2 regions of the Streptomyces sp. SAS_281 genome follow, and region 1 is predicted to be linked to the other one. Evidence: riboswitches for the same ligand, from Rfam matches in the RefSeq annotation. Region 1 holds a riboswitch; the other holds the start of a gene.
The links. Region 1 has a riboswitch for thiamine pyrophosphate ahead of ACN6LM_RS11750 (purine-cytosine permease family protein). Riboswitches for the same ligand answer to the same signal wherever they lie in the genome.

Region 2: it holds a riboswitch for thiamine pyrophosphate, as region 1 does, so the genes downstream of both, thiO (glycine oxidase ThiO) here and ACN6LM_RS11750 (purine-cytosine permease family protein) in region 1, are expected to answer to the same signal.

What each region holds. Positions count from the first base shown of each region.
Region 1 is NZ_JBMNDO010000024.1:6,878-12,149, forward strand. Features, by position in the region: gene ACN6LM_RS11735 (hypothetical protein) at 1-840, shown strand, start outside; gene ACN6LM_RS11740 (nucleotide triphosphate diphosphatase NUDT15) at 905-1,411, shown strand; gene ACN6LM_RS11745 (FBP domain-containing protein) at 1,462-1,956, shown strand; TPP riboswitch at 2,020-2,114, shown strand; gene ACN6LM_RS11750 (purine-cytosine permease family protein) at 2,105-3,487, shown strand; gene ACN6LM_RS11755 (helix-turn-helix domain-containing protein) at 3,635-4,567, opposite strand; gene ACN6LM_RS11760 (LPFR motif small protein) at 4,954-5,082, opposite strand.
Region 2 is NZ_JBMNDO010000167.1:260-5,531, forward strand. Features, by position in the region: gene ACN6LM_RS35450 (Rv2175c family DNA-binding protein) at 1-137, opposite strand, end outside; gene ACN6LM_RS35455 (NAD(P)/FAD-dependent oxidoreductase) at 204-1,442, opposite strand; TPP riboswitch at 1,523-1,634, shown strand; gene thiO (glycine oxidase ThiO) at 1,632-2,807, shown strand; gene thiS (sulfur carrier protein ThiS) at 2,804-3,022, shown strand; gene ACN6LM_RS35470 (thiazole synthase) at 3,025-3,819, shown strand; gene pknB (Stk1 family PASTA domain-containing Ser/Thr kinase) at 4,004-5,272, shown strand, end outside.

The DNA of each region.
Region 1 (5,272 bases):
GCCCGCCACGGCACGCGCGGCCAGGCCGCGTTCGTGCTGGGCGCGCGGGGCCGGTCCATCGAGGAGGTGGCCCGCCGTCACGAGCGGACCCGGCAGGCCCTGGCGGACGCGGCGGCGGCCGTTCCGCTCACCTGGCGGCACTGCCGGGTGGAGCGGAGCGACCTGGACCGGTTCCTGTTCGCGCCCGAGGACGTGGTGGTGGTCGTCGGGCAGGACGGCCTGGTCGCCAACGCCGCGAAGTACCTGTCCGGTCAGCCGGTCATCGGCATCGACACCGATCCGGGCCGCAACCCCGGCGTCCTGGTCCGCCACCGCCCGGCCGACGCGGGGGCGCTGATGCGGGCGGCGGTGGCGCCCGGCGGGCGGGCCGACGCGCTGACGATGGTGGAGGCGGTGGCGGACGACACGCAGCGGCTGCTCGCCCTGAACGAGGTCTACCTCGGCCCGCCCGGCCACCAGACGGCCCGCTACCGGCTCGGGCCCGACACGGCGGACTCCCCGGCCGAGCCGCAGGCGTCCTCCGGCGTCCTCGTCGGCACCGGCACCGGGGCGACCGGCTGGCTGCGCTCGCTCTGGCAGGAGCGCCGCAGCACCCTCCCGCTGCCCGGGCCCGCCGACCCCCGGCTGCTCTGGTTCGTCCGGGAGGCGTGGCCCTCGCCGTCGACCGGTACGTCGTTCGTCTCGGGCGAGCTGGGGCCCGGGCAGGGGCTGCGGCTGACCGTGGAGTCGGACCGTGTGGTGGTGTTCGGCGACGGCATGGAGGCGGACGCGCTGGAGCTGACGTGGGGGCAGAGCGTACGGCTCGGCGTCTCGGAGACCTCGCTGCGGCTGGCGGTATGAGGGCGGGGCGGACGGGGCACGCCCCCGTAGGCTCGACGCCCACCGCCCCCTCCGAAGGAGCACCATGGCCACCGGGAACCCCCTCGCCCCGTCCCGCAACACCCAGCCACCCAAGGCTCAGGCGGCGCTGGGCGTCGGCGTCGTCGTGCAGGACGCGCGGGGCCGGATCCTGCTCGGCCGGCACCACAGCGGCACCTGGGAGCTGCCCGGCGGCAAGGTCGACCCGGTGCCGGAGTCGGTCGCGGCGGCGGCCGTGCGGGAACTGCGCGAGGAGACCGGGCTGACCGTCCCCGAGGACGAGGTCACCGTCTTCGCGATGCTGCACGACGCCCTCGGCGGGATCAACCGCGTGACGATGGCCGCCCTGGTGCGCGTGGACACCGGCACGGCGCGCGTGACGGAGCCGCATCTGATCAGCACCTGGGAGTGGACGCCGCTCGACGCGCTCCCGTCGCCGCTCTTCGATCCGTCGGCGCAGATCCTCGCGGCCTGGCGCCCGGACCTCGGCATCCCGCACCCGCCCGTGCACTGCCTTCCCGTCGCACCCGAAGATGCCCAGGTGAAGCCCTAACCGCATTAATCGTTTGCCTAGGGGTCATAGGCAGAGTTAGCTTCGTGTCCATGAAGGCCCTGACCGAGCAGGACATCCGCTCATCGTTCGTGAATTGCTCCAAGGGGGAGGCCAAGCGTCTGCCGCTCCCCCGCGACTTCGAGGAGCTGCCGTGGGACGACCTCGACTTCCTCGGCTGGCGCGACCTGTCCGCGCCGGGGCGCAGCTACATCGTCACCGAGCACGAGGGCGAGCCCGCCGGGATCTCGCTGCGCTTCCCGTCCCAGCAGCGCGGCTTCCTGCACCGGAGCATGTGCTCGCTCTGCCTGACCACCCACCCCGGCGGCGGGGTCTCCCTGATGACCGCCCGCAAGACCGGGCCCGCCGGGCGCGACGGCAATTCGGTCGGCCTGTACATGTGCACCGACCTGGCCTGCTCGCTGTACGTGCGCGGGAAGAAGGCGGTGGCCTCGGGGGCCCGGTTCAAGGAGAGCCTGAGCACGGAGGAGCAGATCGCCCGCACGGCCGACAACCTCCGCGCGTTCGTGACGAAGCTCTTCGGCTGAGCTCGACCGGGACCGGCCGACCCCCGCGACGACGTCGCGCAGGCCGGCGCTATTCTGGCCGCCACACCGGACACGGGGTGCCCCGTACGAGGGCTGAGATCACACCCGTCGAACCTGAACCAGTTAGCACTGGCGGAGGGATGTCTTCATGTCGTTGCCGCATGCCCAGGACGAGCGCGTCGCTTTCGGCGGGCGCATGCCCACCGCCCCCGGCGATCTGCGCATCGAGGCGCACGGGATAGCCCCGGTCCCCGAGGACCGCCGCTACGGCCGGGCGGGCCGGCTGTTCACCGTCTGGTTCGCGCCCAACCTGACCATGACCGGCGTCTTCACCGGCACCGTCGGCATCGCGCTCGGCCTGGACTTCGCGACGGCTCTCGCCGCCGTCGTGCTCGGCACCCTCGCCGGCGCCGCGCCGACCGCGTATCTGGGCACCTGGGGCAGCCGCACCGGATCCGGGCAACTACCGCTCGCCAGGCTGGCGTTCGGGCCGGGCGTGGTACTGCCGGGCGCGCTGCAATGGCTGTCGTCCATCGCCTGGGACGCCCTGATCGGCCTGTTCGGCGGGGACGCGCTGGCACAGCTGTGCGGCTGGCCGTTCTGGCTGGGGGTCCTGGTGATGATGGCCGCGCAGGGCGCGCTCGGGGTGCTGGGTTACGAGGTGATCCACCGGCTCCAGACCGTGATGACCTTCGCCCTGGCCGCGGCCTTCGCGGTGCTCGCCACCAAGCTCCTGCGCGGGGTGGACCCGGTGACCGCCTCGACCGTGCACGGCGCGGACCGGGCCGGGGCGTTCGTCCTGACCTGCACCATCGCCCTGAGCCTGGCACTGTCCTGGGCGCCGTACGCGAGCGACTTCAGCCGCTACCTGCCGCGCGACACGTCCCGGGCGCGCATGTTCTGGTGCACGCTGGGCGGGATCAGCGTCTCCTTCGTGGCGGTCCAGACGATCGGGCTGTGGGGGGCCTCGGTCCTCACGGACCAGACCGCGCGCGGCGTGGACTCGCTGCTCGGCGGGGGCGCGCTCGGGGCGTTCGGGCTGCTCGCGGTGGCGCTGGCCGCGCTGTGCAGCAACGCGATGAACGACTACAGCGGTTCGCTCGCGCTGCAGACCATGGGGGTACGCCTGCCGCGCCCGGTGGCCGCGGCGCTCGCCGCCGTCCTGGGGTTCCCACTGGTGCTGTGGATGCACGCGGCGGACACGACGGCCCGCTTCCAGAACGTGCTGCTCCTCGTCGGCTACTGGATCCCCGGCTTCGTGGCGATCGTCTCCGTGGACTGGCTGGTGCGCGCCCGGGCCCGGCGGGGCGCCTCCGTCGACCTCGCGGCCGAGCACGCCCGGCCGCGCCCGTGGTGGCCGGCGCTCGCCGCGTTCGCCGCGGCCTTCGCGGCGGCGGTGCCGTTCATGAGCACCGGCCTGTACGTGGGCCCGGTGGCCGAGGCGCTGCACGGGGCGGACCTGGCGTACGGGGTGGCGTTCCTCGCGGCGCTCGTGGTCTACACCCCGCTGCGGATACGCGGGGCGCGCTGACCCTCCCGACTGTCCGCACCGGGTCTCAACCGCCTGCTACCGTCACTTTCACCACGCGCGCCCCAGCGACCGGGACAATGGGCGTGAAGGAAGCGGTTTGACGGTGCGTCGCCCGAACCGCTCTACGGTCCGGGCGCGCTTCGGCCGTCAGGGCATCCTGGCCGTTCCCTTCGGCGCGCACTGCATCTGCTTCTCCGAGGGGATCTCGCCGCACACGCTCATGGAGTCGAGCGGCGCATCCTTGGAGACCCCGAGCATCTTGGTGTACGAGTCGTGCTCGAAACGGATGAAGGCGTCCAGCTCCATCCCCCGGACGTCCTTGATGATCACCTTGTCGCCGACGGCCCCGCCCTCGATCCGCCCCCAGACCGCCTGGCAGGCGGCGCTGTAGCGCAGTTCGATCTGCATGCCGCGCAGGTAGGTGCTCTTGACGGTCTTCGCGTCCCACTGGCACTCCATGGCCTGGGGATCGTTGCGCCAGCAGGTGTCCGACGTGCACTTGACCTGGATGTCCCCGGCGCCCGGGACGAGGTCCGCGCCCTGTCCGCCCGCCTTCTTGTCCTCGGCACGGGTCTTCGTGGCGTTCGAGCCCTGGTCCGCTCCCGCGAGGTACGGGGAGAGCAGCCCGGTCGCCACCGAGCCCATCAGGGCGCCCGCCGCGATGTAACCGATCACCGCGCAGCGCCGCCGCCACGACACCGCGGGCCGCTCGCCCGGCGTCCGCGCCTCGGCGGCGGGGTCACCGGCGGCGGTGCGCGTGGCCGGGGGCCGGTCCCGGCCACCCGTGACCGGCGCCGGGTCCTCGACCGGCGCGCCCGCCCTGGCCAGCAGGTCGAGCAGGGGTTCCGGCGGGGTGCCCGCCACGGCGGCCAACTGCTCGACCGCCACGGGGGTCGGCAGCTGCTTGCCGTTGAGAAACCTCTCCCACGAGGAGCGGCTGTAGTGCGTACGGCCGGCCAGCCCGCCGAAGCTGAGCTGGGCGCCCTCCTTGATCCTCCGCATCTCCGCGCCCAGTTGTGCGCGGACCGCTGCCGTGGCATCCAGTGCCGGGTTCTTCGGATCCGACTTCGCGTTCGACATGCAAGAGCCCCCCTCGTCATGTGCGCCCCACGCGTCGTCTCCTCCCCCGGACCGACGCGGCGCGAGGGACAGAATAGATCGGGCGTACGACAGCTCCGCAGCAGTTCAAGCGCGTGGCGCGGCGCGAATACGGGCCTGCCTGTCCTGCCGGCCGTCGAGCCCTTCCGGGCATCCACGAAGGTCTGCGCGGGTTGCCAGGAAACCGTGCACGCGATGCCAACTTCCGGCACGGGGGCGTCGGCGCATCGCTGTCGCCGGCCCCGCACAGCGCACCTGTCCGGCAGGCCGGCCGGGGCGAAGCACGGGCCCCCCGAAACGCCGAAAGGCGGCTCCGGACCTCTCCGGAACCGCCCCTCGAAGACCCGTGGCGACGAGTCGGCGCGCGCTCAGTGGTGACCGTGGGCGGTGCTCGACGCACCGCTGAACAGCCGGGCGACGGCCCGGAACGGCAGCGTGACCACCGTGGCGATGGCGCCCCCGATGGAACGGAACACATCCGCGATCGCCTTCAGCATGGCTACTCCTCTGTTCGGTCGCACCCCTCCGCCGGAGTGCCGCGGTCCTCTGTCCGCGACCGCGTACCCGGGCTCCCGGCGGAAAAACTTCAGGGTCCGGCGCCGGACGAGCCGGAACGTGCCACACAAGGCCGCCGTACGTACGGATGATGGGCTGTGGCCCGGCTCCGGGACGTCGAGCTCGAGTCGA
Region 2 (5,272 bases), on a different contig from region 1:
CGGCGTACGGCGATGAGCTGGCCCTCCTTGACCAGCTGCCGCACACGCGTCACCTCGACATCGAGCATTTCCGCGATGTCGGGCAGGTGGAGCCAGGCAGGGACGAGAGCATCGATCTTTGCGTCAATCTCGGTCACGGGGACAAGCCTGCCATCCCGGACTGACAGCCGAAACCCGGACTCGGCCCTTCAGGTCCCGGGCCATCACGGCAGAACCGCCGACTTCAGCGGTACGGAGGGGTCCCCGGCCCGCTCCGCGTCGAGCCGGGCCCCCGCCTCGACGAGCCGGCGCCCCTGGGCCAGGTCGCGGGGGCGGCCGACCGCGAGCACCGCGACCAGGGCCCCGTCGCGCAGCCAGCACACCGACCAGGCGGGCTCGGCCGGATCGCCGCGCCACAGCAGGGTGTCCGCGTCCGCGTGGTGTCCGGCGTACTGCACGAACCGGCCGAACTGCTCGGACCAGAAGTAGGGCACCGGGTCGTAGGGCGGGATGTCCGCCGGGTCCCCGGCGGCGGCGATGTGTGCGGCGGCGGTCCTGGGTCCCTGGAGGGCGTTGTCCCAGTGGTGGACGACCAGGCGGGTGCCGTAGCGGGCCGAGGGGAAGGAGGCGCAGTCGCCGACCGCGTACACATCGGGCAGCGAGGTGCGCAGCGCCGCGTCGGCGGTCACCGAGCCCTCGGGCCCGAGCGCGATGCCGGAGCCGGCGAGCCAGCCGGTGGCGGGGCGGGCGCCGATGCCGACGACGACCGCACCGGCCGGGAGGGTGCGCCCGTCGGCGAGGACCACGGTGCCGGGCTCGACGCGGGCGACCCGCGCCCCGGTGAGGAGCCGGGCGCCGCTCTCGGCGTACCAGGCGGCCATCGGGGCGGCGACCTCGGCGGGCAGGGCGCCGGCCAGGGGGCGGTCCGCGGCCTCCACGACGGTGACCTCGCAGCCGGCGGCGCGGGCGGCGGTGGCGAACTCGGCGCCGATCCAGCCCGCTCCGACGACCACGACGGGGTGCCCCGCTTCGAGGACGGGGCGCAGCCGGGCCGCGTCGTCGAGGGTGCGCAGCAGATGGACGCCGGGGACGCCGTCGGAGCCGGGCAGGGCCACGGGTTCGGCGCCGGTGGCGAGGACCAGGACGTCGTAGGGGACCGGGCCCCGGGAGGTGTCCAGCTCGTGGTCGCCGGCGCGCACCCCGGTGACCTCGCAGCCCAGGCGCAGGGCGATGCCCAGGGCCTCGAAGTCGATGTCGAAGGCGGACTCCTCGGCCTTGCCGAGCAGCACCGCCTTGGACAGCGGGGGGCGGTCGTAGGGCTGGTGGGGTTCGGCGCCGATCAGCGTGACGGGGCCGGTGAAGCCCTGTTCCCGCAGGGCGACGGCGGTCTGCACGCCCGCCATGCCCGCGCCCGCGACGACGACCCGGCGTTCGGTCCGCTCTGCCCGCTGCTGCTCGCTCACCCGTCCACCTTACGTAGCTGACCGAGCGTCAGGAAAGGGCGCCCCGCCCGGCCCAGGGGGACGGGGTTTAGGGTGGCCACCGTAAGACACGCGGGAGCCCGGGCGCACCGGGCTGAGAGGGAGGCTGGCGGCCTCCGACCGTACGAACCTGATCCGGGTCATGCCGGCGAAGGGAGGGGCTGGACGCCCATGCGCACCCATCCCACCGAAGGGTCCGACGTCCTCGTCATCGGGGGCGGCGTCATCGGTCTGGTGACCGCCTGGCGGGCCGCGCGGCGCGGCCTGTCCACCGCGCTCGCCGACCCCGAACCGGGCGGCGGAGCGGCCCGGGTGGCGGCCGGGATGCTGGCCGCCGTCACCGAACTGCACTACGGCGAGGAGACGCTGCTCGGGCTCAACCTCGCCTCCGCCCGGCGGTATCCGTCGTTCACGGCCGAACTGGAGGAGGCGAGCGGGCAGGACATCGGTTTCCGCGCCTGCGGCACCCTGGCCGTCGCGCTCGACGCCGACGACCGCGCCCATCTGCGCGAACTGCACGAGCTGCAACGCCGTTCCGGCCTGGAGTCGGAGTGGCTGACCGGGCGAGAGTGCCGCCGCCTGGAACCGATGCTCGCGCCGGGTGTGCGCGGCGGCCTCCGGGTGGACGGCGACCACCAGGTCGACCCGCGCCGCCTCGCCGCCGCGCTGCTCACCGCGTGCGAACGGGCCGGCGTGGTCTTCCACCGCCGCCGCGCCGACCGCCTCTCCGTGGTCGCGGACCGGGCCGTGGGTGCCGTGCTCGACGACGGTACGGAGGTGGCCGCCGGCCAGGTCGTGCTCGCCGGAGGCAGCCTCAGCGGCCGGCTCGCCGGGGTGCCCGCCCACGCCCTGCCTCCGGTGCGCCCGGTCAAGGGCCAGGTGCTGCGCCTCACCGTGCCCCCGGCGTACGCCCCCTTCCTCTCGCGCACCGTGCGCGCGGTGGTCCGGGGCAGCCAGGTCTATCTCGTGCCGCGCGCAAACGGTGAGCTGGTCGTCGGCGCCACCACCGAGGAGATGGGCTGGGACACCACCGTCACGGCGGGCGGGGTCTACGAGCTGCTGCGCGACGCCCACGAGCTGGTGCCCGGCATCACCGAGCTGCCGCTCACCGAGACCCGCGCCGGCCTCCGCCCCGCGTCCCCCGACAACGCGCCGCTGCTCGGCCGCACCGTGCTGCCCGGCCTCCACCTCGCCACCGGCCACGGCCGCAACGGTGTGCTGCTCACCCCCGTCACCGGGGACGCCATGGCGTCGCTGCTGGCCGACGGCGAGCTGCCCGAGGCGGCCCGCCCCTTCTCCCCCGGCCGGTTCGCCCCGGCCCCCGCACCCCAGGAGCAGCCCGCATGACCGAGCCCACCCCGCTCACCGTGTCCGTGAACGGCGCACCGGCCGTCGTCGCGCCGGGCACCACCCTGGACACCCTCGTCGCGACGCTGACCGACGCGCGGACGGGGGTGGCCGCCGCGCTCAACGAGACCGTGGTGCCGCGCGGCCAGTGGCCCGCCGCCGCGCTCACCGACGGCGACCGGGTCGAGGTCCTGACCGCGGTGCAGGGAGGCTGACGATGTCCGACGACCTGTTCGCCCTCGGTGGCACCGACTTCACCTCGCGGCTGATCATGGGCACCGGCGGGGCGCCCAGCCTGGACGTGCTGGAGCGGTCGCTGATCGCGTCCGGCACCGAGCTGACCACCGTCGCGATGCGCCGCCTCGACCCGACCGTGCAGGGCTCGGTGCTCTCCGTACTGCGGAAGCTGTCCATCCGGGTGCTTCCGAACACCGCCGGCTGCTACACCGCAGGGGAGGCCGTGCTCACCGCCCGGCTGGCCCGTGAGGCGCTGGGCACGGACTGGGTGAAGCTGGAGGTGGTGGCCGACGAGCGGACCCTGCTGCCCGACCCGGTCGAGCTGCTGGACGCCGCCGAGATCCTGGTGGACGACGGCTTCACCGTGCTGCCGTACACCAACGACGACCCGGTCCTGGCCCGGAAGCTGGAGGACGTGGGGTGCGCGGCGGTCATGCCGCTCGGCTCCCCCATCGGCTCGGGCCTGGGCATCCGCAACCCGCACAACTTCCAGCTGATCGCCGAGCGGGCCGGAGTGCCGGTGATCCTGGACGCCGGCGCCGGCACGGCTTCGGACGCGGCGCTCGCGATGGAGCTCGGGTGCTCGGCGGTGATGCTCGCCTCGGCGGTGACCCGGGCCCAGGAGCCGGAGCTGATGGCCGCCGCGATGCGGCACGCGGTGGAGGGCGGGCGGCTCGCGTACCGGGCCGGGCGCATCCCGCGCCGCCACTTCGCGGAGGCGTCGTCGCCGACGGCCGGGCGGGCGGTGCTCGATCCGGAGCGGCCGGCGTTCTGACGCCCGCGCGCGCCGCCCCGGTCCGGGCCAACGTGCCGGAATCCACAGTTCCGGGGCCTGAGGGGCTTCGGAGGCCGGGATTCCGGCCTTGAGCGGCGCGGCCCTGTCACGGCTCGGCTTCAGTCCTGCGCCGGGTTCGCTCCACCGCGGTGGGCCTGTCCGTGGCGGCTCGTAGACTCGCATGGTGGATACGACCCTCCAGGACCCCCTCGTCGGGCAGCTGCTCGACGGCCGCTACCGCGTCGATGCCCGCATCGCCGTGGGCGGCATGGCCACGGTCTACCGGGCCATGGACATGCGGCTCGACCGGGTGCTCGCCCTCAAGGTGATGCACCCGGCGCTGGCGACCGACGCCTCGTTCGTCGAGCGCTTCATCCGCGAGGCCAAGTCGGTGGCGCATCTCGCCCACCCCAACGTGGTCGGGGTCTTCGACCAGGGCGCCCAGGGGCAGTACGTCTACCTCGCCATGGAGTACGTCGCCGGGTGCACCCTGCGCGACGTCCTGACCGAGCGCGGCGCCCTCCGGCCGCGGGCCGCGCTGGACATCCTGGAGTCGGTGCTCGCCGCCCTCGGCGCGGCGCACCGGGCGGGCTTCGTGCACCGCGACATGAAGCCGGAGAACGTGCTGATCGGGGACGACGGCCGGGTCAAGGTCGCCGACTTCGGCCTGGTCCGGGCCGTGGACGCGGTCACGAACACCTCCGGGACGATCCTCGGCACCGTCTCGTATCTCGCCCCGGAGCAGATCGAGCACGGCACGGCGGACACCCGCGCCGACGTGTACGCCTGCGGGGTCGTGCTGTACGAGATGCTGACCGGCGACAAGCCGCGTGACGGGGAGTCCCCCGCCCAGGTCATCTACCAGCATCTGCACGAGGACGTGCCGCCGCCGTCCGCCGCCGTCCCGGGTCTGGCGCCCGAGCTGGACGCGCTGGTGGCGAGCGCCACCGCCCGGGATCCGGAGGCCCGCCCGTTCGACGCGGTGGAGCTGCTCGCCGGGGCCCGCCGGGCGCGCGCCGCGCTCACGGACGCGCAGCTCGACGCCGTACCGCCGCAGGCCCGGCCGGAGCCCGGTCCGGAGGGTGCGGCGGAGGGGTCCGACGCGCGGACGACGGTGATCCCCCGGGTCCTGCCGAAGGACCTGGGCACCGCCCATCACACCAGCCGGCTGGAGATGCCCCCGCCCGCGCCCCCGCTGCCGCCCGGCCGGACCGGACCGCTCGGCGGCCCCCGGCGCGGGCTGATCGCGGCGGTCCTCGCGGTGCTGCTCGTCCTGGGCGTCGGCAGCGGTGTCTGGTACATCAACTCGGGGCAGTTCACGAAGGTCCCCTCGCTGCTGGGCCAGACCGAGAAGGCGGCCGGGAAGCGGCTCTCCGACGCCGGGCTGGAGCTGAAGGGCGTGAAGCGGGACTTCAGCGACACCGTCGACCGGGGCAAGGTGATCAGCAGCGAC